DNA from 3 places in the Pseudomonas sp. GW101-3H06 genome. Region 2 is predicted to be linked to each of the others. Evidence: predicted binding sites of a transcription regulator. Region 2 holds the regulator's gene; each other region holds the start of a gene.
The links. Region 2 encodes sigma-54, which starts transcription at its own class of promoters, with help from an activator protein. Its sites were predicted from a motif close to ANTGGCATNNANNTTGCTNT; they were not measured.
Positions count from the first base shown of each region.

Region 1: a site for sigma-54 is predicted at 1,961-1,980, ahead of AC07ZE_RS09520 (CmpA/NrtA family ABC transporter substrate-binding protein). Genes of this name have one in related genera too.
Region 3: a site for sigma-54 is predicted at 1,792-1,811, ahead of AC07ZE_RS21095 (circularly permuted type 2 ATP-grasp protein). Genes of this name have one in related genera too.

Region 1 is NZ_JBWKZO010000001.1:2,090,704-2,094,394, reverse strand. It holds gene rmf (ribosome modulation factor) at 365-580, shown strand; gene AC07ZE_RS09525 (quinone-dependent dihydroorotate dehydrogenase) at 852-1,871, opposite strand; gene AC07ZE_RS09520 (CmpA/NrtA family ABC transporter substrate-binding protein) at 2,100-3,311, shown strand; gene AC07ZE_RS09515 (ANTAR domain-containing response regulator) at 3,327-3,691, shown strand, end outside.
Region 2 is NZ_JBWKZO010000001.1:1,089,380-1,093,070, forward strand. It holds gene rapZ (RNase adapter RapZ) at 1-196, opposite strand, end outside; gene ptsN (PTS IIA-like nitrogen regulatory protein PtsN) at 199-663, opposite strand; gene hpf (ribosome hibernation-promoting factor, HPF/YfiA family) at 676-984, opposite strand; gene AC07ZE_RS04910 (RNA polymerase factor sigma-54) at 1,059-2,552, opposite strand; gene lptB (LPS export ABC transporter ATP-binding protein) at 2,733-3,458, opposite strand; gene lptA (lipopolysaccharide transport periplasmic protein LptA) at 3,458-3,691, opposite strand, start outside.
Region 3 is NZ_JBWKZO010000001.1:4,634,756-4,638,446, forward strand. It holds gene AC07ZE_RS21090 (alpha-E domain-containing protein) at 1-215, opposite strand, end outside; gene AC07ZE_RS21095 (circularly permuted type 2 ATP-grasp protein) at 228-1,637, opposite strand; gene AC07ZE_RS21100 (ribonuclease E inhibitor RraB) at 2,110-2,454, opposite strand; gene AC07ZE_RS21105 (hypothetical protein) at 2,667-2,900, opposite strand; gene speE (polyamine aminopropyltransferase) at 3,060-3,691, opposite strand, start outside.

The DNA of each region.
Region 1 (3,691 bases), 1.0 Mb from region 2:
TGCAACAAAATGTCATAAGTCGACCCTTCGTCGAATAATCCCCACTGCAACGCGAGGCATTCTCACCAAAGGATCAACCGCTTCATCCTGCGGGGGGCCGATCATACAGGGCTTTGATCAATAAATACGCGGCGAACATCGTGTTACTTATGGCCATACCACATTAACGGTTACGTGCTTATGACAAAACGATCATTCCCTCGATGTGACGCATTGGTTAGAACTCAATACAGGTTGGCGCCGCAATGACGTCAACACCTTGGCTCGCCACGCTGGCAGCGAGCCCCCAACGGCAGAGTTTTTCTGCCTGACCTCGATTGAGGTCGACGCGATAAAAACAGTCAACAAGTGAGGGCTACACCCTATGAGAAGACTTAAGCGTGATCCGTTGGAAAGAGCATTTTTGCGCGGATATCAATATGGCGTTGGTGGCAAATCCCGTGAGCTTTGCCCATTTACTCTACCGTCGGTACGCCAAGCCTGGATTAACGGCTGGCGAGAAGGACGCGGCGACAATTGGGACGGTATGACCGGCACTGCGGGAATCCACAGACTCAACGAACTTCACGCCGTCGGCTAACACAGGGCACAACACTCCGACATACAATCTGATTACGCAACGAATTAACCACGCACGTCCCATCCGGACGGCGGGCTACGGCCCAGGGGCTCCTTCGAGGAGCCCTTTTTTATGCCCGAAAAACTACAGATGCTCATTGTGGCGAGGGGATTTATCCCCGTTCGGCGGCGCAGCCGTCGCAAAACCTGCTTGCGGGGTACTGTTGAAGAAAAACAAGGGCCGCTGCGCGACCCAACGGGGATAAATCCCCTCGCCACAAAAGCCCCTTGCGTTAGCGCAGGGCGGCGATAGCGTCGACCGACTCGCGAATCAATGCCGGGCCTTTGTAGATAAAACCCGAATAGATCTGCACCAGGCTTGCGCCCGCGGTGATTTTCTCGGCCGCGTGTTTGCCTTCGGTGATGCCGCCTGCCGCGATGATCGGCAAGCGACCGCCCAGCTCGGCCGCCAGCACCTTCACTGTGTGGGTGCTCTTGTCGCGAACCGGTGCGCCCGACAGACCGCCCGCCTCGTCGCCATGCTCCATGCCTTCGACGCCCACGCGGCTCAGGGTGGTATTGGTCGCGATGACCGCGTCCATACCGGTCTCAATCAATGCCTGGGCGACCTGGGCGGTTTCTTCGTCGGTCATGTCCGGGGCAATCTTGATGGCCAGCGGCACGTGTTTACCGTGACGCAGCGCCAGTTCCGCGCGACGTGCAGCCAGGTCGGCCAGCAACTGCTTGAGCGAGTCGCCGAATTGCAGGCTGCGCAGGCCCGGGGTGTTCGGCGAGCTGACGTTGACCGTCACGTAACTGGCTTGGGCGTAGACCTTGTCCAGGCAAATCAGGTAATCGTCGACCGCACGCTCGACCGGCGTATCGAAGTTCTTGCCGATGTTGATGCCCAGCACGCCCTTGTACTTGGCCGCCGCCACGCGGGCCAGCAGGTGATCGACGCCGAGGTTGTTGAAACCCATGCGGTTGATGATCGCCTCGGCTTCCGGCAGACGGAACAGGCGTGGCTTCGGGTTGCCCGGCTGAGGACGCGGGGTGATGGTACCGATTTCGACAAAACCGAAACCCAACTGCGCAAAGCCGTCGATGGCTGCACCGTTCTTGTCCAGACCCGCCGCCAGACCTACCGGATTCGGGAAGTCCAGGCCCATGACATTCACCGGCATCTTCGCCGGTGCCTTGCACAGCAAGCCGTTGAGCCCCAGACGCCCGCCCGCGCCGATCAGGTCCAGGGACAGATCGTGGGAAGTTTCCGGGGAAAGTTTGAACAACAGCTGACGGGCCAGGGTGTACATGGGCGGGTTGGACTCAGGGCGGCGAAAAGTGGCGGCGATTATAGCCGGGCACAGGTCCACAGGCGAGGCGCAAGCGAAAAACAGCCGGCGATGGCATATGCCTTGCACCTCCTCAGTCATCAGCACCCATGCCAACGACGGGATGCGTGCCAGGACAATGGCGTCGTTAGCCGGACTTGCGTGTGCAAGGAACCGGGACGACGCTTTTTTTTGCAAGGTGAACACGTGATGAACGAACCGTCAGCCGGCCCTCTGGCCTGGGTCAATGGCAGCGATGCCCCGGAAAAGACAGACATCAATCTGGGCTTCATGGCCCTGAGCGACTGCGCCTCGGTGGTGGTTGCCGCCACCCAGGGGTTCGCCCAGCCCTACGGCCTGACCCTGAACCTGAAGCGCCAGCCGTCCTGGGCCAATCTGCGGGACAAACTGGTCAGCGGAGAGCTCGACGCCGCCCACAGCCTGTACGGCTTGATCTATGCCGTGCACCTGGGCATCGGTGGCGTGGCCGCGACTGATATGGCCGTGCTCATGGGCCTGAACCAGAACGGCCAGAGCATCAACCTCTCCCACGGTTTACAGGGCCTGGGCGTGACCGGTCCTGAGGCACTGCACCGACACGTGCACCAATCTCGCCCAAAACTGACCTTTGCTCAGACCTTTCCCACCGGCACCCACGCCATGTGGCTGTATTACTGGCTCGCCAGTCAGGGCATTCATCCGTTGCAGGACGTCGACAGCGTGGTGGTGCCGCCCCCGCAAATGGTCGCGCACCTGCAAGCGGGCCGCATCGACGGTTTTTGTGTCGGCGAGCCCTGGTCCGCCAGAGCGGTGCAACAGAATCTGGGTTTTACCCTGGCGACGACCCAGACCATCTGGCCCGATCACCCGGAAAAAGTCCTGGGCTGCACCCGCGCCTTCGTCGAGCAATACCCCAATACCGCTCGGGCGCTGGTGATGGCAATCCTGCAAGCCAGCCGTTTCATCGAAGACAGCGCCGAAAACCGCCGCAGCACCGCGCAATTGCTCAGCGCACCGCAGTACCTCGACGCCCCGCTCGACTGCATCGAACCGCGTCTGCTGGGCGACTACGCCGACGGTCTCGGCAATCGCTGGCAAGACCCGCACGCCTTGCGTTTCCATGCTGATGGCGAGGTCAATTTGCCGTACCTGTCCGATGGCATGTGGTTCATGACCCAATTCCGTCGCTGGGGGTTGTTGCGCGACGATCCGGATTACCTCGCGGTGGCCCGTCAGGTCCAGCAACTAGACTTGTATCGAGAGGCTGCCAGTGCCGTCGGAGTCGCTTCTGCGGGCGAAGCAATGCGCAGCAGCCAGCTGATCGACGGCAGGGTCTGGGACGGGTCTGATCCGGCCGGTTACGCCCGCAGTTTCAAACTGCATGCCATGAGCGACAGCTCGCCCCTTATCGCCAGCCGCTGACAGGAGACTGCGAATATGTTGCGTATCCTGCTGATCAACGACACCGCGAAAAAAGTCGGGCGCCTGAAAGCGGCCCTGATCGAAGCCGGCTTCGAGGTGATCGACGAGTCCGGGCTAACCATCGACCTGCCCGAACGCGTCGAAACGGTGCGTCCGGACGTGATTCTGATCGATACCGAGTCACCCGGCCGCGATGTGATGGAGCAAGTGGTGCTGGTGAGCCGCGACCAGCCACGGCCGATCGTGATGTTTACCGACGAACACGACCCCGATGTGATGCGCCAGGCGATCAAGTCCGGGGTCAGCGCCTACATCGTCGAAGGCATTCATGCACAGCGCTTGCAGCCGATTCTCGACGTGGCCATGGCGCGTTTCGAAAG
Region 2 (3,691 bases):
TTGGCAGGTTGCGCGCATCGATGGATACGGCAACCAGCGGCTGTGACAGCTCGGTATGAATCAACGCACGTTCGGCCAGTTCCGGCAGCAACCCGGCAGGCAGGTTGTCGATGCAGTAGTAGCCGTTGTCCTCGAGCACATCGAGGGCGGTGCTTTTACCTGAGCCGGATCGGCCGCTGACGATGATCAAGCGCATGATTACTGCCCGTTTTGCTCGTCCAGGACAACCTGATACAAGGCTTGATTGCTCGGGGCGCTGCGCAGTTTGTCGCGCACGTCCTTGCGGTCGAGCATGCTGGCAATCTGGCGCAACAACTCAAGGTGCGCATCGGTGGCGGCTTCCGGGACCAGTAGCACAAACAGCAGGTCAACCGGCGCGCCGTCGATGGCGTCGAAATCTATAGGGGCATCCAGGTGCATCAAGGCGCTGATGGGCGCATTGCATCCCTTGAGGCGGCAATGAGGAATGGCGATGCCGTTGCCAAAACCGGTCGAGCCGAGTTTTTCGCGGGCGATCAAAGCCTCGAAGACATCTTGCATCTCCAGATCCGGCACTTCGCGATGGATAAGGTTGGCAATTTGCTCTAGGGCTTTCTTTTTACTGCCGCCCGGCACGTTCACCAGGGAACGGCCGGGGGTCAGGATGCTTTCAAGTCGGATCATGGGTTGGGAGTGTTAACGACCGGTAGCGCCCTGGAGGAGGCTCTGGGTCTTTTCCTTATGCTTTTTGAGTTGTTTATCCAGCTTGTCGGTCAAGGCGTCGATCGCCGCGTACATATCGGTATGTTCCGCGTTCGCGACCACTTCATTGCCGGGAATATGCAGCGTGGCTTCGATTTTCTGCTTCAGCTTTTCGACCGTCATCGTGACCTGCACGTTGGTGATCTTGTCGAAATGTCGCTCCAATCGTTCGAGTTTTTCGCCGATGTAGGTGCGAAGAGGTTCGGTCACTTCCAGTTGGTGTCCACTGATGTTGACTTGCATACAGCTTCTCCTTCGTTGCCAGTGCATAAAGCGGCAGATCAGATGATCTGCCACTGGAACGCTGTGGCGTGGCTCTACATCAATCGCTTGCGTTCGCTCGAAGGCGCGATCCCGAGGGATTCGCGGTACTTGGCGACGGTGCGGCGAGCCACCTGAATGCCTTGTGCCTCCAGTAAACCAGCGATCTTGCTGTCACTCAACGGCTTTTTCTGATTTTCCGCGGCAACCAGTTTTTTGATGATCGCGCGGATCGCCGTGGACGAGCATTCGCCGCCTTCGGAGGTGCTGACGTGACTGGAGAAAAAGTATTTCAGTTCATAAATACCCCGGGGGGTATGCATGAATTTCTGCGTGGTCACCCGTGAGATCGTCGACTCGTGCATGCCGACCGCTTCAGCGATGTCATGCAGGACCAACGGCTTCATCGCCTCGTCGCCATACTCCAGGAAGCCGCGCTGATGCTCGACGATCTGGGTGGCTACTTTCATCAGGGTTTCGTTGCGGCTTTGCAGGCTCTTGATGAACCAGCGGGCTTCCTGCAGCTGATTGCGCATGAAGGTGTTGTCGGCACTGGTATCGGCGCGGCGCACGAAGCCTGCGTACTGGGCGTTGACCCGCAGTCGTGGCACAGACTCCTGGTTGAGCTCTACCAGCCAGCGCTCGTTGTCCTTGCGCACGATCACGTCCGGGACCACATATTCGGCTTCGGTGGACTCGATCTGCGAGCCCGGGCGCGGATTGAGGCTCTGGACCAGTTCGATGACCTGGCGCAGTTCGTCTTCCTTGAGCTTCATGCGGCGCATCAGCTGGCTGTAGTCACGGCTGCCGAGCAAGTCGATGTAATCGGTGACCAGGCGTTTGGCCTCGGCCAGCCAGGGTGTTTTGGCAGGCAGCTGGCGCAATTGCAGCAACAGGCATTCACCCAGGTTACGGGCGCCGATGCCGGCGGGTTCGAATTGCTGGATGCGGTGCAGGACGGCTTCGATCTCGTCCAGTTCGATGTCCAGTTCCGGATCGAAGGCTTCGAGGATTTCCTCGAGCGTTTCGTCCAGATAGCCCTGATTGTTGATGCAGTCGATCAGGGTCACGGCAATCAGCCGGTCAGTGTCGGACATCGGGGCCAGGTTCAGCTGCCAGAGCAAGTGGCTTTGAAGGCTTTCACCGGCTGATGTGCGGGTGGTGAAGTCCCACTCGTCATCATCGTTGCTGGGAAGGTTGCTGGCGCTGGTCTGGTAGACGTCTTCCCATGCCGTATCGACAGGAAGTTCGTTGGGGATGCGTTCGTTCCAGTCGCCTTCGTCGAGGTTATCAACCGTCGGCGCGCTTTCCTGGTAGGAGGGTTCCTGGATGTCGGTGTTGGGCTTCTGTTCGGCGTTGTCGGCCAAGGGGTCGGTGTTGTCGAAGTCGTCGCCTTCTTCCTGGCGCTCGAGCATCGGATTGGACTCCAGGGCCTCCTGGATTTCCTGCTGCAGGTCCAGGGTCGACAATTGGAGCAGGCGGATGGCCTGTTGCAGCTGCGGTGTCATCGTCAGCTGCTGGCCCATTCTCAAGACTAGCGATGGTTTCATGGCAGGGGCTTAACACCTTATTCGCCGGCGCACATGCGCCATCCACTACAGGGGCGCCGGAGCGCCAAACATAAGCAAATTATATGCCCGAAGTTGCGGTGCTTGCCTAGAGCGCTGTAACAATAAAAAAGTATTGATTTTTATCGAGACAAGCGCTCGGTCGACTAGCCAGCTCAGTGCTTACAGGCGGAACTCATGGCCCAGGTACACTTCCTTGACCAGATCGTTGGCCAGGATGGTGTCGGAGTCGCCTTCGGCGATCAGTTGGCCATCGTTGACGATATAGGCTGTTTCGCAGATATCCAGGGTTTCACGGACGTTGTGGTCAGTGATCAGCACGCCAATGCCCTTGGCCTTGAGGTGGTGGATGATCTGTTTGATGTCGCCCACCGAAATCGGGTCCACGCCGGCGAAGGGTTCGTCGAGCAGGATGAATTTCGGGTTGGTGGCCAGTGCGCGGGCGATTTCCACGCGGCGGCGTTCGCCACCGGACAGGCTCATGCCGAGGTTGTCGCGGATGTGGCTGATGTGGAACTCCTGCAGCAGGCTTTCCAACTCCTGGCGACGATCGGCCTTGTCGAGTTCCTTGCGGGTCTCGAGGATGGCCATGATGTTGTCGGCCACCGACAGTTTGCGGAAGATCGACGCTTCTTGCGGCAGATAGCCGATACCGGCCTTCGCGCGACCGTGCATAGGCTGGTGGCTGACGTCCAGGTCGTCGATCAGGACGCGGCCCTGATCGGCCCTTACCAGGCCTACGATCATGTAGAAGCAGGTGGTCTTGCCGGCGCCGTTGGGGCCAAGCAGGCCGACGATCTGACCGCTGTCGATGGACAGGCTCACGTCACGCACGACCTGGCGGCTCTTGTAGCTCTTGGCCAGATGCTGAGCTTTCAGAGTTGCCATTACTGGGCCTTTTGCTCGTCGGTTTTCTTTTTCGGCTGGATCACCATGTCGATGCGTGGGCGCGCTTCGGTGACTTTGCTGCCTGTGGCGCGACCGGCGCTGGCCAGCTTTTTAACGGTGTCGTAGACGATTTTTTCGCCCTGGGTGACGTTGTTGTCCTTGTCGACGACTTTGGCGCGATCGATCAGCACAACGCGGTTTTGCGTTGCATGATACTGGATGGTCACGCCCCA
Region 3 (3,691 bases), 3.5 Mb from region 2:
AGCCGTTCGGCATGCAGCTCGCCGTGGCGTTCGAGGTAATCGTCCAGGGTGCCGGTAATCAACAGCGGCATGGCCAGTTCGTGCAGACCGTTGCCACGTCCATCCTGTGGCATCAGTGACAGCGAATAACTGATGTCGAGCATCCGTGCGAGGTTTTCCGCCCGCTCCAGGTAACGCGACATCCAATACAAATCCGAGGCAGTTCTACTTAACATGACAGGCTTCCTTCAATCCTCGACCACCCAGGTGTCCTTGGTTCCGCCGCCCTGGGAGGAATTCACCACCAGGGAGCCTTCGCGCAGGGCAACACGGGTCAAGCCGCCGGGCACGACCCGGGTTTCGCGGCCAGACAACACAAACGGACGCAAGTCGATATGGCGCGGCGCGATGCCGTTTTCGACAAAGGTCGGACAGGTCGACAGCGACAGTGTCGGTTGCGCGATGTAGGCATGGGGCTTGGCGATGATCCTTGCGCGGAAGGCTTCGATTTCCGCCGCTGTCGCCGCTGGCCCCACCAGCATCCCGTAACCGCCGGAGCCCTGGGTTTCCTTGACCACCAGTTCCGGCAGATTGGCCAGCACATGGGACAGCTCGGACGGATTACGACATTGCCAGGTCGGCACGTTCTTCAGGATCGGCTCTTCGTCCAGATAAAACCGGATCATGTCCGTGACAAACGGGTACACCGATTTGTCATCCGCCACCCCCGTGCCGATGGCATTGGCCAGCACCACATTGCCGGACCGATAGGATGACAGCAGCCCCGGCACGCCGAGCATCGACTCCGGATTGAAGGCCAGTGGGTCAAGGAACGCATCGTCGAGGCGGCGATAAATCACATCAACGGCTTTCGGTCCATCGGTGGTGCGCATGAAGACCTTGTCGTCACGCACGAACAGGTCCGCGCCTTCCACCAGCTCCACGCCCATCTCTCGCGCCAGAAACGCATGTTCGAAGAACGCACTGTTAAAGCGCCCCGGCGTCAGTACTACAACGCTCGGGTTGTCGATCGGGCTGGAGCTTTTCAGCGTATCGAGCAGCAGGTTCGGATAGTGATCGATGGGTGCGATGCGTTGCGCCGCGAACAACTCGGGGAAAAGACGCATCATCATCTTGCGGTCTTCGAGCATGTAGCTGACACCGCTGGGCGTGCGCAGATTGTCTTCGAGCACGTAGTACGTGCCGTCGCCGTCGCGCACCAGATCGACACCGGAGATGTGCGAATAGATATCGCGGTGCAGATCCAGCCCCTGCATCGCCAACTGGTACTGTTCGTTGGCCAGCACTTGCTCGGCCGGAATGATGCCGGCCTTGATGATCCGCTGCTCGTGGTAGAGGTCGGCGAGGAACATGTTCAACGCCTTGACCCGCTGAATGCAGCCCCGCTCGACCACCCGCCATTCACTGGCCGGGATGCTGCGTGGAATGGTGTCGAAGGGAATCAGGCGCTCTGTCCCCTGCTCATCACCGTAGAGCGTGAACGTAATCCCGGCGCGATGAAATAACAGATCGGCCTCGCGTCGCCGTTGTGCCAAAAGCTCGTCAGGCGTTTCGGCCAGCCAACGGGCAAACTCCCGATAATGCGGGCGGACCTGGCCGCCGGCATCGTACATCTCATCAAAATAGGTGCGGATCATGCCGTACTCCTTGTCACCCGGACGTACGGACCTCTGCAAGGCCCGCGCCATCGGCATAAACGCTTTGATATCAATCAGTTGGATATTCGATACACAGACACCGCACCAATCCTGTGCGCCAGCTGTTCCATCCTGATCGCCCCCGCTTCATTGCAAGGCAATGTTGTTGCCTATCACCAGCATAGTCAGAGTTGATTTCACTGCCCGGTTAGCGCTGTGGATAATCCGTGCATCCGCTGAAAAAACTTCACCAGCATCTGTTCAATGAAGTCTTCAGCCTCACTTATTCGGTTGCTCCGGCAACCCGGTCCGGCATGCTCCGACCGGCTTCTCTCCTTACCGGTCTTCCCTTTTAGCCACCCGCTCAGGTGGCTTTTTTTTGTTTCGTTGAAACGCGATTTTTTATTCTGCAAAAACGAAAACGGCCAACCCGAAGGTCAGCCGTCATCGCTGGTTGCTGCTGCTCATAATGTTATGCGAGTCGCCCTCGTACCTCCTGCTTGACTCCCCAGCCCTCAATGATGCCGCCCAATGGCTCGACCACCGCTTCGAAACCCTGCTCGAAGTCGCCGATGTCATCATAGGTGGCGTACATGACCTTGCTTAACTCCAGCGCCCAGGCACCGTCGTCGCGCACACTGACTTGCGCATTCAGGGATTCCCCACGATGAAAATGACCTGCCGCCCTGCGTGCCCGCTCCTCATCCGGGAAAATGGCGTAGAACTCGATGGGATGGAATCGTGAAAAGTCGAAACCGCCTTCTTTCATGCGGCGCAGCACGCTGCTGCTGATGTCTTCTTGATAGGCTGTGCTCATGAAACGTCCTCCTCAAACCGATGGATAGACTTTCCGTACTCCCTTCGCGCGCAAGCATGACTGCGAGCGCTTCGGCAACCGATGTGCCGACGGGAAACAAGCATGTAGCTGACAAGACCAGACCTTAGCGATCCATTCGCTGATCTCGATTGCAGAGTAGCCTCAGGATAGAGCCGCTGCCAAGGCCTGGATGAGAATGTGACAGGTGTTGTTCAGATTGGCGTGATGCCGAGGATTTCAATGCTGTTCTGGGTTTTGAGGTTTTTGACGCTCGCGTCAGGGGTCCGCCCTTCCAGATCGTTCAAATCCAGCTTGGCGGCGACAGGGAGGAGACGTTGCTTGATGAGTTTTGCGGCCTGCTCGTGACTAGGGCATTCCTCGCACTCGAAGACTTCGTCGATCGTTTCGCCATGATCATCCACGAAAGTGACTTTCCACTTTGACATCGGAGCCTCCTCTATCAAACCCGCGAATGGGCTTACACCTATCTCGACTTTAGCTCGAATTGATCGTTCCAACGGATTACAGCAAACAGGATGTAAAACAAAGAACCTGTGGGAGCGAACCGGCTCCGGCTCGTTCCCACAGTAATTATGCGTCAACCATCAATCGTTGCTGGGCTTACCCACCGCTTGCAGCACGTACTGCGGCAACGCGAAGGCGCCGATGTGTATTTCCGGATTGTAGTAGCGCGTGACAATGCCGCTGCCTGCGAAGCGCTGTTGCAGGGTTTCACGGGACAATTGGCGATAAGCGGTATTGGTCGAGCCCCAGGCGAAGGTCATTGAACCACCGATGTAGGTCGGTACCGCAGCCTGGTAGAAGTGCCAGTCCGGGAACAGACTGCGCAGGCGACCGGCGGTGGTTTTGACTTCGTCGATCTGCATGAACGGCGTGCCGTTCTGCGTCACCAGGATGCCACCGTCATTCAGGCAGCGATGGCAGGCCTGGTAGAAGTTTTCCGAGAACAGCACTTCGCCCGGACCGATCGGGTCGGTGGAGTCGGAAATGATCACGTCGAATTTTTCAGTGGTGGTGGCGACGAAACGCATGCCGTCGTCGATCACCAGGTTCAGGCGTGGATCGTCATAGGCGCCTTTGGAGTGATTCGGCAGGAATTCCTTGCACATATCGACCACGGTGCCGTCGATCTCGACCATGGTGATGTGTTCGACGCTACGGTGCTTGGAGACTTCACGCAGCATGCCGCCGTCGCCGCCGCCGATGATCAGCACGC